DNA from 2 places in the Catellatospora sp. NPDC049133 genome. Region 2 is predicted to be linked to the other one. Evidence: riboswitches for the same ligand, from Rfam matches in the RefSeq annotation. Region 2 holds a riboswitch; the other holds the start of a gene.

Region 1 (7,594 bases), on a different contig from region 2:
CCTGCTGCTGACCTCCGCGGTGAAGACGGCCAGGTTGGCGAACAGCGCCTGCACCTCGTCCCAGCGGTACGCCTCCGTGCCGCTGCGGCGGGCCCACACCCAGCCGTGCTCGAACACGTGCACCCGGAACTGCCGGGCCCGTTTCGACACCGCCGGGCTGCGCAGCAGCACCCACAGGAAGCCCAGCAGGCAGGGCGTGGCGAGTGACCAGAGGATGATGGCGGCGATCCAGACCGCCGGGTCGCCGACGATCGCGCCCCAGGTCGCGCCACCGGCGAGCACCCCGAACAGCACCGCGAACATGCCCGAGGCGAGCAGCAGCGGCTTGGGGGTGACCGCCGGGTAGCTCTCGCGGTGCTCACCGAGGTTGCGCATCGAGGCCGCGACGGTGACGTCCGGGGCGAGCCCGAGCGCGGATTCCACCAGCAAAGTCATGTCAGCCCACCCGCATCCACGCCGCCGCGGCCTCGATCTGCGCCTGATCCTTCTTGTTCTCCCGCGAGCCCGCCACCAGGAATCCACCCGCGGCCAGCACGAACAACCCGCCGAACCCGCCCAGGACGACGAGCAGGACCGGACGGCGCGCCTCCTGCTCGGCCTTGACCTCGTCGTACGTGTGATAGGTCTTGCGGCCGTCCTCGGCCACCTCTAGGCACACGTCACCCGGCCGCATCGCCTTGCCGTCGCAGCTCACCCCGCCACCGGAGCTGAACGCGGCGACGACGAAGAAGACCACGCCGATCACGGCCAGCACGGACGCGCCGATGACGACACCGGTCTTGGGCTTTACCATGGCTCTCCTCCCCCGAATCAGGCGATCTTCTTGAAGATGGTCTGCATCATGAGCAGGAACGTCATCGCGTTGGGGATCTGGCCGATCGCCGTCTGCGGGGACACCCGCTTGCCCTGCTCGTCGACGAGGCCCACCAGGCCGAACTCGACCTTGACGCCGCCGAGCTGCGACCACGGCACGAGCTTGCCCTTGCGGGTGGCCACGCCGTCGTCGGTCACCGTGAAGTCGCCGAAGCCCACCGGGTTGCCCTGGTCGAAGTAGGCCATCGCCCGGGGCAGCTGGGTCTGCGCCACCGCCTGCTGGAGCAGGGGGCCGAAGCGCGCCATGTCGGTGGCGAAGTTGCGCATGCTGACCTGCCGGCCGTCGTGGAACGTGATCCGGTAGTGGTAGGCGGTCTGGCGGATGCCGCCGCTGGTGTTCTCGGCGACCGACGCGTACAGCGCCTGCACCTCGTCCCAGCGGTAGACCTCGATGCCCTTGCGGCGCACCCGCACCCAGCCCTGGTCGAACACGTGCACCTGGAGCCGCCGCGCCTTGGCCGACACGAGCGGGCTGCGCAGCAGCACCACCAGGAAGCCGAGCGCGTTGACCACCGCGAGCACGATGAACGGCATCGCCATGGCCAGCGGGCCGTCCTCGTACAGCGTCGGCGAGCCGTTGGCGGCCAGCACCATGATCACGGACAGCGCCACCCACAGCAGCAGGAGCACGCCCAGGCCGATCAGCGGCATCTTCGGCGTCTGCGCCGGATAGCTCACCCCGGGGTTGCCCAGCCCGCGCGACGCCGCCGCCACGGCCACGTCTGCGGGCACGGTCACAGTGCCCGGCTTGGCGTTCACCGACATGGGTCAGACCGCCCTCGTCCACGCCTCGGCGGCGGCCGACTCCTCGTGCTGCCGCCTGCGGTTGCGGGCGCCGAACACGAGCGTGCCGGCCGCGCCGAGCAGGAACACCGCGCCGATGCCACCGAAGAGCAGGCCCTGGCGCTGCTGGCCCTCCTGCACCTCCTGGTAGGTGAGCCAGCGGGTGCCGGAGTCGGTGGACTCGATGCACTTGTCCGCAGGACCCATGGTGTCCGGGCCGCACTTGACGCTGGTGGACAGCCAGACCGCGAGGCCGATGCCCAGGAGCCCGATGACCCCGAACACCACGGCGTTCGCGATCGGATTCGAGCCGGATTTGGCCACGACGATCACTCCCCGTTGCAGAACATGAGGGCGTCACCATAACGACCTCAAGATCTGCGGAGAATCGCCCGATCGCCCGAACGCCGCGCCACCGCCGGATCAGCCCTCCAGGCTGCCCTCCGCCTCCAGATAGGCCTGGAGCAGCGCGTCCAGCGTGGCCGGATCGGGCTCGGCCCACAGGCCCCGGTCGGCGGCCTCGATGAGGCGTTCGCTGATGCCGCGCAGCGCCCACGGATTGGACCGCTCCAGGAACTCGCGGACCTCCGGGTCGAAGACGTACGCCGCCGCCAGCTTCTCGTACATCCAGTCGTCGACGACCCCGGCCGTGGCGTCGTAGCCGAACAGGTAGTCCACGGTCGCGGCCAGCTCGAACGCGCCCTTGTAGCCGTGCCGGCGCATCGCGGCGATCCAGCGCGGGTTGACCACCCGGGCCCGGAACACGCGCTTGGTCTCCTCGCCCAGGGTGCGCGTCTTCACGCTGTCGGGCAGGTGCGAGTCGCCGATGACCGCGGTCGGCGAAGCCCCGGTCAGCGAGCGCACCATCGCGATCATGCCGCCGTGGTACTGGAAGTAGTCGTCGGAGTCGACGATGTCGTGCTCACGGGTGTCCACGTTCTTCGCGGCGACGCTGACCCGGCGGTAGACCCGTTCCAGGTCCTCGCGGGCGGCCCTGCCGTCCAGGTCGCGGCCGTACGCGTAGCCGCCCCAGACCGCGTACACCTCGGCCAGGTCCTTGTCGTCGCGCCAGTTCCGGGCGTCGATGAGCGGGAGCAGGCCGGCCCCGTACGCCCCCGGCTTGGAACCGAAGATGCGGGTGGTGGCCCGCCGCCGGTCGCCGTGCTCGGCCTCGTCGGCGCGGGCGTGCGCGCGCACGAAGTTGTCCTCGTCGGCCTCGTCCAGCTCGGCCACCGCCCGCACCGCGTCGTCGATCAGCGCGACCGCGTGCGGGAACGCGTCCCGGAAGAAGCCGGAGATGCGCACCGTCACGTCCACTCGCGGCCGGCCCAGCTCGGCCGGCGGCACCACCGCGAACCCGGTCACCCGCCGCGACGCGTCGTCCCAGGTCGGGCGGCAACCCAGCAGGGCCAGCACCTCGGCGATGTCGTCGCCCTGGGTGCGCATCGCCGACGTGCCCCACACCGTCAGCCCGACCGTGCGCGGCCACTCGCCGGTGTCCTGCCGGTGCCGGGCCAGCAGCGAGTCCGCCAGTGCCACCCCGACGTCCCACGCGTTGCGCGACGGGATCGCCTTCGGGTCGACGGAGTAGAAGTTGCGCCCGGTCGGCAGCACGTTGACCAGGCCACGGGTCGGCGAGCCGGACGGCCCCGCCGCGACGTAGCGCCCGTCGAGCGCCTTCAGCACCGCGGTCACCTCGTCCACGGTCGCGTCCAGCCGCGGCACCACCTCGGTCGCGGCGAAGTGCAGCACCGCCTCCACGGCGTCGTCCGGGCCGCCCAGCACCTCGGCGACGACCGCCGGGACCTTCGACGGCTCCCAGCCCAGCGTCTCGTTGCCGATCACCAGCCGCCGGGCCACGCCCTCGATCAGGTCGACGGCGTCCGCGCCGGTGCGGGCCGGGCCGTCGGCGACGTCGGTCAGGTCCGCGGGCACGGCCGCCACGGCACCCGGCTCGGCCAGCAGGGCACGCTCGTCCAGCCCGTACCGGCGGCACAGTGCCGCCCGCAGTCCCGGCAGCGCCCCACGCACGCCGCCCCACACCTGGTTGGCGCGCAGCACCGCGAGCACCAGGTTGATCCGCGCCTCGCCTTCCGGCGCGCCGCCGAGGACGTGCAGGCCGTCGCGGATCTGCGAGTCCTTGACCTCGCACAGGTAGCCGTCGACGTGCAGGATGAAGTCGTCGAAGTCGTCCTCGCCCGGCATGTCGGCCTGGTGCAGGTCGTGGTGGAGCTGGGCGGCCTGGATCAGGGTCCAGATCTGGGCGCGCACCGCGGGCAGTTTCGTCGGGTCGAGGGCCTGCACGGTGGCGTACTCGTCGAGCATCTGCTCCAGTTTCGCCATCTCGCCGTACGTCTCCGCGCGGGCCATCGGCGGCACCAGGTGGTCCACGATCACCGCGTGCCCGCGCCGCTTGGCCTGGGTGCCCTCGCCCGGGTCGTTGACGATGAACGGGTACACCAGCGGAATGTCACCGAGCACCGCGTCCGGCGCGCACTCGCGGGACAGGCCCAGCCCCTTGCCCGGCAGCCACTCCAGGGTGCCGTGCTTGCCCAGGTGCACCACCGCGTCCGCGCCGAACTCCTGGTCCAGCCACCGGTACGCGGCCAGGTAGTGGTGGCTCGGCGCGAGGTCCGGGTCGTGGTAGATGGCGACCGGGTTCTCCCCGAAGCCGCGCGGGGGTTGGATCATCAGCAGCACGTTGCCGAAGCGCAGCGCCGCCAGCACGATCTCGCCCCGGTCCACGTACAGCTCGCCCGGCGGCTCGCCCCACGCGGCGACGATGCCGTCGCGCAGGCTCGCGGGCAGCGTGGCGAACCATCGGGTGTAATCGTTCAGCGGGACCCGGGCCGGGGCCGCCGCGAGCTGCTCCTCGGTCAGCCACTCCACGTCGTGCCCACCCGCCGCGATCAGCGCATGGATCAGCGCGTCCCCGTCCTCCGGGCTGTGACATGGCGCCAGAGGCGCGCCGTCGCCCAGGTCGTACCCCGCCTCGCGCAGCGCCCGCAGCAGCACCACCGCGCTGGCCGGGGTGTCCAGACCGACCGCGTTGCCGACCCGCGAGTGCCGCGTCGGGTAGCTGGACAGCACGATCGCAAGCTTCTTGTGCTCGTTCGGCACGTGCCGCAGCCTCGCCTGGCGCACCGCGATGCCCGCGACCCGGGCCGCCCGCTCCGGGTCGGCGGCGTACACGCCGATGCCGTCCGGGCCCGGCTCCTTGAACGAGAACGGCACCGTGATCAGGCGGCCGTCGAACTCCGGGATCGCCACCTGCATCGCCGCGTCCATCGGGCTCAGCGCCGCGTCCGAGTCCTGCCACACCGCCCGCGACGAGGTCAGGCACAGCGCCTGCAGCACCGGCACGTCCAGCTCGGACAGCGCCGCCACCGACCATGCCTCGTCGTCCCCGCCGCCGCTCGCGTCCGCCGGGGTGGTGCCGCCCGCCGCCAGCACCGTCACGATCAGCGCGTCGCAGCCCCGCAGCAGGTCAAGCAGCCCGTCCGACACCCCGCGCAGCGAACCGCAGTACACCGGCAGCGCGTTCGCGCCCGCGTCGTGCAGCGCCCCGGCGAGGGTGTCCACGAACGCCGTGTTCCCGGCCAGCTCGTGCGCGCGGTAGTAGACGATCCCGACGGTCGGCCGCCCGGCCTCGTGCGCCGGGCCGGGGCGCACGCCGAACTCCGGCGTGGCCCGCGGCGCCTCGAAGCCCTCGCCGGTCATCAGCAGCGTGTCCGACAGGAACCGGTGCAGCTCGCGCAGGTTGTCCGCACCGCCCTCGACCAGGTACGCCAGCGCCTCCCCGGCCACCCCGGCGGGCACGGTCGACTCGGCCTGCAGCGCGGCGTCGGGCAGCGCCTCCCCGCCCAGCACCACCACCGGCAGCCCGCCGGCGAGCACCGCGTCGAGCCCATCCGGCCAGGTGCGGCGGCCGCCGAGCAGGCGCACCACCGCGAAGCCGACGCCCCGCAGCAACTCGGGGACGTCACCGGCGTCGAGCCGGGCCGGGTTGCCGATGCGCCAGGGCGCACCCGACGCCCGGGCGGCGAGCAGCTCGGTGTCCGCAGTGGACAGCAGCAGACCTTGGACAGCCGTCATGGCCGCGTACCTCCTGTCGGGGTCCGCGCCCCGGTAGCAGAGTCGATGCGGCGGCCGGAGTCTCCTGACTCCCGGATCGACGCCCGGCCCCGGGCCTTCCCTTGCGGTGGCCTCGGATCTCTCCGACGGGGTGGGGACGGGCTCCCCGGTCACAGTGGCGGGACCGTCTCGGCTCTTCCCCGAGTTCCTCCCTGCCGCCGAGAGCGATCCTAGCGGCAGATAATGGAGCATGGCCTATCAGTGGCTCGCCGGGCTGACCATGGTGGTGCACTTCGCGTTCCTCGCGTACGTCGTCGCGGGCGGTTTCCTGGCCTGGTGGCGGCCGTGGCTGATCTGGCCGCACCTGATCGCCGCCGGCTGGGGTTTCGCCACGGTCGTCCTCGGCCTCGACTGCCCCCTGACCTACGTCGAGGACTGGGCCCGCCGCGAAGCCGGTGAGCAGGGCCTGTCCCGCGGCTTCATCGACACGTACCTGACCGGCGTGGTCTACCCCGAACGGTTCACCGTGCCGCTGCAGGTGCTGGCCGGGCTGGTAGTGCTGACCTCCTGGATCGGCTTCGCCCTCCGCCGCAGGCGCGGCCGGCACGGGTCCGCCACCTCGGCCGACGTGCCATAGAGTGCCGGGATGATCGAACAGCTCGCCTCTGGCGGTCGCCACCAAAGCCATCTGTTGATCGATCAACTTCGTGGATTTTTGTCGTACACCGGTTCTAAAATGGAGCCATGCGGGAGGCATTGGCGCAGGCGGGGCGATCGGTCGCCGCTTGCGTCGACTCGCCTGTGTGGCCCCTGACCGACGTCGAGCTGATCACCTCGCTCGACTCGGTACGAGCGTTGCGGGAACGCCTGGCGGCGGTGGAACTGTCGCTGGTCCGCGAACTCGACGCCCGTGCGGTCCCCGTCGCCCACGGTGCCTCCAGCACCGCGGTCTGGCTGCGTGAACACTGGCGCATCGGCATACGCACGGCCAAGCAGACCGTGGAACTCGCCCGCGCGCTGGACCGCCTCCCCACCACCGCCGACGCCCTCGCCGCCGGAACCGTCAACACCGAGCAGGCCGCTGTCATCGCTCAGGCTATCGCCGCGCTTCCCTCCGAGGTGGGCCTGGAGACCGCAGCGAAGGCCGAGACCGCGCTGATCGGATTCGCGGCCCAGTTCGAACCGTCCGTGCTCCGCCGCTTCGGCGAGCGCATTCTCACCCACGTCGCCCCCGACACCGCTGAGGGGCACGAACGCGAGACACTGGCCGCGCAGGAGGAACGCGCTTACGCCACCCGCACGCTGACCCTTGTCGCCGACCGCAGCGGGCGGGTGCGCCTGACCGGCTGGCTCGACACCGAAGCCGCCGCCGTGGTCACCGCCGCCCTCGACCCCCTCTCCCGCCCTGGTGCTGTCGACCACACCCGCGCCCACGTCACCCTCGGCGGTGCCATCGCGAGCGACAGCGACCCCGTCGAAGGCTCAAACGCCGCCGGGCACCGCGCGCCTGAAAGCGCTCGGGACATGCGCACCGCGGGTCAACGGCGGGCCGACGCCCTCACCGAGATCTGCCGCCGTGTGCTCGCCTCGGGCGAACTGCCCGACAACGGCGGCGACCGTCCTCAGCTCGTGATCACCGTCGACTACGACGACCTCGCGCAACGCACCGGAGCAGGGCTGCTCGACAACGGCACGACGCTCACTCCTGAGACCGTCCGGCGCATAGCCTGCGACGCCCAGGTCATTCCCGCGGTGCTCGGCGGCGACGGGCAGCTTCTCGACCTCGGCCGGACCCGCCGACTCATCAACGGGGCCCTGCGCCGAGCGCTCGTCCTCCGCGACCAGGGCTGCGCCTTTCCTGGCT
Region 2 (7,594 bases):
GGCTGCGCATCGAGGCCGGGCAGCCCGCGGCGGCCGTGGACGAGCTGCGCCGGCTGGTCACCGAGGAGCCGCTGCGCGAAGAGGCGTGGTCCCTGCTGGTGACCGCCTTGCGCGACGCCGGGCACCGGGCCGAGGCGCTGTCGGCGTACGCCACCGCGCGCCGCACCCTGACCGAGGAGCTGGGCGTGGAGCCGGGCGAGCCGCTGCGCCGCCTGCACCGCACCCTGCTCGTCGAACAGGAGGGCCCGGCGGTGCTGGCCACCCGGCTGGACGGCGCGGCCGCGCTGGTGCTGCGGGGCCTGGCCCGGCTGGGCATCCCCTCCGCACCGGGCTGGGTTCCGGCCGCGCTGCTGGACCGGCCGGACGCGACGGAGGTGCTCGATGCGCTCGACCGGGCCCGGCTGCTGCGGTCCACCGGCACCGACGACCTGGGCCAGCCGCGTTACGGCCTGCCGGTGCTGGTCGGGCTGCTGGCCCCGGACCTGCCCGGGGAGGCGATCGGCGCGGCCCTGACCCGGGCGCTCGGTGGCTACCTCGCTCTGGCGGAACGTGCGGCCGCCGGGCTGCCGCCGCAGGTGTTCGGGCCCGGTGTCACCGTCGCGGCACGCTGGGCGGTGCCGGGCGCGGCGGAGCTGGCAGGCGATCCGGTGCGCTGGTTCGCGACCGAGCGGGAGGCGCTGCTCGGCGCGGTCGAGGCCGCCGCCGCCAATGGGCTGTCCGATCTGGCCTGGGAGCTGGCGCACGCCATGGTGGCCTGGTGCGACATGGGCGGGCACACCACCGAGTGGGAGCAGACGCACCGGACCGCGCTGGCGGCTTGCCGGGCGCGGGGCAACCTGCTCGGTGAGGCGGTGACCCTGCGCGGGCTGGGACAGTTGCACCTCTACCGCGATCACTACGAGGAGGCGGCGGAGGCGTTCAGCCGGTCGCGGCTGCTGTTCGCCCGGCTCGGCAATCTGTGCGGGCAGGCCGCGGCGCTGGCCGGGCTGGGCACGGGGCACCGGATCCGGGCCGAGCACGACGAGGCGCTGGACTGCTACCGGCAGGCGCTGGAGGCATACCGGCTGCTCGGGCACCGGCACGGCGAGGCGTACTCGCGGGGCGCGCTGGGCATGGTGTGGCTGGCCAAGGGCGAACTCGCCGAGGCGTACCGCTACTTCACCGCGGGGCTGGCCCTGGCCGAGGAGATCGGCGACGAGCACCGGGCCGCGCTGCTGACCCGCCAGCTGGGCCTGCTCCGGTTGCGCAGCGGCGAGCCGGCCCTCGCGCGCGCGGACCTGATCGCGGCGCTGGACCGGTTCGCGGTGCTCGGCGACGCCCACTGCGAGGCCTACTGCCTGACCGATCTGGCGTCGCTGGAAGCGCCCGAGGTGGCCGTACAGCGGCTCACCCAGGCCCTGGAGATCTTCGAGCGGATCGGCGATCGCCGCGCCCAGGCGCAGACCGCGCGCCGACTGGGTGAGCTGCACCGCGGCGACGAGCGGTTCGGCCTGTCCGACGCCTACCTGGCCGAGGCCCGGCGACTGCAGTCCACGGTGGAGAGCACCCGCGCCGTGTCGTCGTGATCGCCGGGGGTGGCGGAGATCCGCCGCCGTTCGGGGCGATGGCGGGACCGCGCCGCGTGCGATGGTGCGCATCGATCGGGATCTCGAAAGGAGGATTCGCATGCGCAGACTTCTCGTCAGGATGGCGCCGACGGCCGCCGTGGCCGCGCTCGCCGTGCTGGGCTTCGCCGGCGCCGCCCAGGCGAACGGCGGTTTCGAGTGGGGCTGATCGCCGCCCCGCCGCACGGACCAGGCGTTCCGCGGCTACCGGCCGCGGAACGTCCGCCGGTACGACGACGGCGAGGTGCGCATGCACCGGCTGAAGTGGTGCCGGAACGTGGCCGGTGAGTCGAAGCCGACCGCGGCGGCGACCTGCTCGACGGGGGAGTCCGAGGTCTCCAGCAGCGGCAGGCTGGCCGCCACGCGCTGGTCGATGAGCCAGCGGATCGGGCTGGTGCCGGTGTGCCGGGCGAAGTGGCGCAGGAAGCTGCGCGGGGACATGCGCGCGTGCGCGGCCAGCAGGTTCACCGTGAGCGGCTCGGTCAGGTGGTCCAGTGCCCAGGCCATTGCGCGGGCCACGCCGTCGTCGTCGATGACGTCGCGCACGGGCAATTCGATGAACTGCGCCTGGCCGCCGTCGCGGTGCGGCGGCAGCACCAGCCGCCGGGCGACCGTGTTGGCGATCTGCGCGCCGTGGTCGCGGCGCACCAGGTGCAGGCACAGATCCAGCCCGGCCGCGCTGCCCGCGCTGGTGATCACCTGGCCGGCGTCGACGTAGAGCACGTCGGGGGTCACCTCGACCAGCGGATGGCGCTCGCGCAGCAGTGGGGCGTACTTCCAGTGCGTGGTGGCCGCCCGGCCGTCCAGCAGGCCCGCCGCGGCCAGCGCGAACGCGCCGGAGCAGATGGAGACCATCCGAGCGCCCCGGTCGGCGGCCGTGCGCAGGGCCTCGACCAGCGCGGGGGAGACCTCGCCGCGGACGTCGGCAACCCCCGGAACGATCACGGTGTCGGCGGCGGCCAGCACGGCCAGGCCGTGCCGGGCGGTGATCGAGAAGCCGCCGACGGCCGGCATCGGCTCCGGCGTCTCGGCGCAGACGTCGAGGTCGTACCAGGCGACGTCGAGCTCGGGGCGGGGCAGGCCGAACACCTCCACCACGCAGCCCAGCTCGAAGGGCGCCATCCCGGCGTAGGCCAGCACCGCGATCCGGTGCCGGGCGCGGGTCTCCAGTGTCACCGGCGTACCCATGGCGAGATCTTAGCGGACAGCGGCGTTCTCGCCACTTCTGGTGGCCCGGCCGGCTCGACAGGGTGGAACCAGTGACCGACCAGAAGGAGCCGACCATGCCCGCCGTTGTCACCACCTCCGCAGTGCTCAGCACGCCCCCGGCCGCCGCCGGCGTCGCCGCCGCGCACTTCGCCGCCCGCCTGTCGTTCGAGGCCGACGTGTCCGACGTGTCCGCCGACCTGGCGTCCGGCGCACCCGGCTTCGTGCTCGTCGACTCCCGCTCGCTGGAGGCGTGGGAGCAGGGGCACCTGCCCGGCGCGGTGCACCTGCCCACCGCCGAGATCGCGGCACGGGCGGCCGAGGTCGTGCCGGCCGGCAGCGTCGTGGTCACCTACTGCTGGGGGCCTGGCTGCAACGGTGCGACCCGGGCCGCACTGGCCTTCGCCCGTCTGGGCTACCAGGTCAAGGAGATGCTCGGCGGGTACGAGTACTGGGTGCGCGAGGGCTTCGACACGCAGACCTTCCTCGGGCTGCGCAAGAACGACGTGGACCCGCTGACGGCCCCCGCGAGCGGCGCGGCCTGCGCCTGCTGACCGCCCGCATCGACGCCGGTGAGGGCGGGCCATCGACGACACGCCGAGCCTATATGGGGCCGCTGTTGTCTGCGTGCCACTAGATGTAGTGTGAGGGCATCGCTGGTCCACCCCTCCGGCCCCCTCGGGGCCGGGTTTCGGGGTGCGCGCGAGCCGCCGCAGGGCGGTCCGCGCTGAGGGAATCCGGTGCGATTCCGGAGCTGCCCCGCAGCGGTGAGTGGGAACGAAGCCGTCCCGCCCTCCTCCCGCGAAGAGGGGAGCGGACAGCACTGGGCCGGTCCGGCCTGGGAAGCGACGGCGTAGGGGGTCTACGGCAGCATGGTGTCCGCACCGCGCCGCCCGGCCGCGCCCACGAGCCCGAAGACCTGCCGGCGTGCGTGCCGCGGACGGTTCCGCGACGCGCCCGCGACCCACTGTGCCGACTGCGCCGTTGCGCGGCAGGGCCAGGGGCCGCGACACCGGACCGCGCGGGATGGTCCTCGGTGGACGGCGTAGGCCCGGACCAGCCGGGTCGGTGCCGTTCGCGTGCCCTCCCGCGCTTGAACGAGGGGGAGCGCACACTTTGACCAGCACCACCTTCCGCAACACCGCCGACTCCGGCACCGCCGACGCCGCGCCGCTCACCGCGTCGCTCGCGACACTGCTCGCCGAGGCGGCGCAAGGGCTGCCCGATGTGGACCACACGGCCGTGCTGACCCCGGTAGCGGCCGGCGTCTGGCCCGGCGCGACCGAGGCCGATCTGCGCTTGCGGGCCGTCGAGACGGCCGCCGCCCTGGTGGCCCAGGAGCCGTCGTACAGCCGGCTCGCGGCGCGGCTGCTCACCGTGCACATCACCGCGGAGGCGGCCACCCAGGGCGTCACCGACTTCCCTAGTTCCGTGCGCGCCGCGCACGCGGCCGGGCTGCTCGCCGACGACCTGGCCGCGTTCGTCGCGACCCACGCGGACGAGCTGGGGGAACTCGTGGACCCGGCCGCCGACGACCGCTTCGAGTACTTCGGGCTGCGCACCGTCTACGACCGCTACCTGCTGCGGCACCCGGTGACCCGCAAGGTGCTGGAGACACCCCAGCAGTTCCTGCTCCGGGTCGCCTGCGGCCTGATGGGCGAGGTCGGCGACGCGGGCAGTGCCGGGCGGCGGCTGCCGGGCAGTGTCACCGAGGTCGGGCGGCTGTACGCCATCCTCAGCCGGCTGGCGTACCTGCCCAGCTCGCCGACGCTGTTCAACGCCGGCGCCCGCCGACCGCAGCTGAGCAGCTGCTTCCTGCTCGACTCGCCGCGCGACGAGCTGGAGTCGATCTACGAGCGCTACGGCCAGATCGCGCGGCTGTCCAAGTACGCCGGGGGCATCGGGGTGGCGTGGAGCCGGATCCGGTCCCGGGGCTCGCTGATCCGCGGCACGAACGGGCTGTCCAACGGCATCGTGCCGTGGCTGCGCACGCTGGACTCCAGCGTCGCCGCCGTCAACCAGGGCGGCCGGCGCAAGGGCGCGGCCTGCGTCTACCTGGAGACCTGGCACGCCGACCTGGACGAATTCCTGCAGCTGCGCGACTCGACCGGCGAGGAGAGCCGGCGCACCCACAACCTGCACCTGGCCAACTGGGTGCCGGACGAGTTCATGCGCCGGGTCGAGGCCGACGCGAGCTGGTCGCTGTTCGATCCGAAGGACGTGCCGGAGCTGGTCGACCTGTGGGGCGAGGAGTTCGACACGGCCTACCGGGCCGCCGAGTCCGCCGGGCGCGCGGTGCGCACGGTCCAGGCCCGGGAGCTGTACGGCCGCATGATGCGCACCCTGGCGCAGACCGGCAACGGCTGGATGACGTTCAAGGACGCCGCCAACCGCGCCTGCAACCAGACCGCGGTCGCCGGCAACACGGTGCACCTGTCCAACCTGTGCACCGAGATCCTGGAGGTGACCAGCGACGGCGAGACGGCGGTGTGCAACCTCGGCTCGATCAACCTGGCCGCGCACCTCGGCGACGACGGCGTCGACTGGGACACGCTGCGCGACACGGTGCGCACCGCCGTACGCGTGCTCGACCGCACCATCGACCTGTCCTACTACCCGACGGGCGAGGCGGCCGGGGCCAACAACCGGTGGCGGCCGATCGGCCTGGGCGTGATGGGCCTGGCCGACGTCTTCTTCACGTTACGCCTGGACTTCGACTCGCCCGAGGCGCTGGCGCTGTCCACCCGCATCGCCGAGGAGATCGCGCTCGCGGCGTACGACACCAGTGCCGACCTGGCCGCCGAGCTGGGCACGCACCCGTCGTACGCGGACACCCGCGCCGCCCGCGGCGTCCTGCACCCCGACCACTACCCGGACGCGACCCGCACCCGCCCCTGGGCCTGGGACGAGCTGGCCGCCAAGGTCGCCCGCACCGGCCTGCGCAACTCGCTGCTCATCGCGATCGCGCCCACGGCCACCATCGCCTCGATCGCCGGCTGCGCCGAGTGCATCGAGCCGCCGGTCGCCAACGTCTTCAAGCGCGAGACCCTGTCCGGCGAGTTCCTCCAGGTCAACCGCTACCTCGTCGACGAACTCAAGGCCCGCGGCCTGTGGACCGCCGCCCTGCGCGAACACATCCTCGCCGCCGAAGGCTCCATCGCCGCGATCCCCGAGATCCCCGCCGAACTGCGCACCCGCTTCCGCACCGCCTGGGAGCTCCCCCAACGCGCCCTCATCGACCTGGCCGCCGCCCGCACCCCCTTCATCGACCAGTCTCAGTCCCTCAACCTCTTCATGGCCTCCCCCGACATCGGCAAACTCTCCTCCATGTACGCCTACGCCTGGCGAAAAGGCCTCAAAACCACCTACTACCTCCGCTCCCGCCCCGCCACCACCATCACCCCCACCACCGTAAGGAAGGGCACCTTCCCATCGGTTTCCGTGGAGGAAGGGCACCTTCTTAACGCTGCGGTGGGCGCAGGCAGCGCCGATGCGGCGCTGCCGGAGGCGGTGCGGGTCGGCGGCTCCGCGGTGGCCGGCGGCGTGCCCGGACTTCCGGCGCAGCCGCTGCGGACCGCGGCGAGCCTGATCAACCTGAACCTGGAGAACCCGGAGATCTGCGAGGCCTGCCAGTGACCACCGACGCCAAGAAGATGCTGCTCGACCCGGGCCTCGACCTGACCCTGCGGCCGATGCGCTACCCGGACTTCTACGAGCGCTACCGCGCCGCCATCCGCAACACCTGGACGGTCGAGGAGGTGGACCTCGGCAACGACCTGCCCGACCTGGCCACGCTCAGCGACGGCGAGCGGCACCTGGTCAACCGCCTCGTCGCGTTCTTCGCGACCGGCGACACCATCGTCGCCAACAACCTCGTGCTCAACCTGTACCGGCACATCAACGCGCCCGAGGCCCGGCTCTACCTGAGCCGCCAGCTGTTCGAGGAGGCGGTGCACGTCCAGTTCTACCTGACCCTGCTGGACACGTACCTGCCCGACGACGAGGAGCGGGCGCAGGCGTTCGCCGCCGTGGAGAACATCCCGTCGATCGCCCGCAAGGCACGGTTCTGCTTCGAGTGGATCGATTCGGTCTTCGACCTGCCCGAGCTGGTCACCGCCGACGACCGGCGGCGCTTCCTGCTCAACCTGATCTGCTTCGCGGCCTGCATCGAGGGCCTGTTCTTCTACGGCGCCTTCGCGTACGTCTACTGGCTGCGCTCGCGCGGCCTGCTGGACGGGCTGGCCGCGGGCACCAACTGGGTGTTCCGCGACGAGTCCATGCACATGGACTTCGCGTTCGCGGTCGTCGACACGGTCCGCGCCGAGGAGCCGGAGCTGTTCGACGACGAGCTGGGCAAAGCGGTCACCCGGATGCTGGAGGACGCCGTCGACGCCGAGCTGGCCTTCGCCGAGGACCTGTGCGGCGCGGGGCTGCCCGGCATGACCCTGGCCGACATGCGGGAGTACCTGCAGTACGTCGCCGACCAGCGGTTGGCGAGGCTGGGCATGCCGGCGCGGTTCGGGTCCAGCAACCCGTTCCCGTTCATGGCCCTGCAGGACGTGCAGGAGCTGGCCAACTTCTTCGAGCGCCGGGTCACCGCCTATCAGGTGGCGGTCCCCGGCACGGTCAGCCTCGACGAGGACTTCTGAGCCTCAATTCCCGGCCAAAATGGCCGAACTGAGCCTCAATTTCCGGCCAGAATGGCCGAAAACCGCTTCTCGGCGAGGTCGAACTGGGCGAAGATGTGCGCCTTGACCTCGCCGAGAAGCGGCGTGTCCGGCCGG

Evidence for each region. A riboswitch is a leader RNA that binds a small molecule or an ion and turns the genes downstream of it on or off. The one in region 2 is predicted to bind cobalamin.
Region 1: linked by a shared signal. The riboswitch ahead of cobN (cobaltochelatase subunit CobN) and the one ahead of AB0B35_RS29885 (ribonucleoside-diphosphate reductase subunit alpha) in region 2 are both predicted to bind cobalamin.

What each region holds. Positions count from the first base shown of each region.
Region 1 covers NZ_JBEZDT010000002.1:42,714-50,307, forward strand. The annotation lists gene AB0B35_RS02475 (DUF6585 family protein) at 1-435, opposite strand, end outside; gene AB0B35_RS02480 (hypothetical protein) at 437-793, opposite strand; gene AB0B35_RS02485 (DUF6585 family protein) at 811-1,611, opposite strand; gene AB0B35_RS02490 (hypothetical protein) at 1,642-1,980, opposite strand; gene cobN (cobaltochelatase subunit CobN) at 2,080-5,751, opposite strand; cobalamin riboswitch at 5,790-5,979, opposite strand; gene AB0B35_RS02500 (DUF2784 domain-containing protein) at 5,981-6,367, shown strand; gene AB0B35_RS02505 (DUF222 domain-containing protein) at 6,475-7,594, shown strand, end outside.
Region 2 covers NZ_JBEZDT010000030.1:85,489-93,082, reverse strand. The annotation lists gene AB0B35_RS29900 (BTAD domain-containing putative transcriptional regulator) at 1-1,565, shown strand, start outside; gene ftrA (transcriptional regulator FtrA) at 1,809-2,792, opposite strand; gene AB0B35_RS29890 (rhodanese-like domain-containing protein) at 2,888-3,364, shown strand; cobalamin riboswitch at 3,541-3,731, shown strand; gene AB0B35_RS29885 (ribonucleoside-diphosphate reductase subunit alpha) at 4,029-6,446, shown strand; gene AB0B35_RS29880 (ribonucleotide-diphosphate reductase subunit beta) at 6,464-7,459, shown strand; gene AB0B35_RS29875 (HD domain-containing protein) at 7,495-7,594, opposite strand, start outside.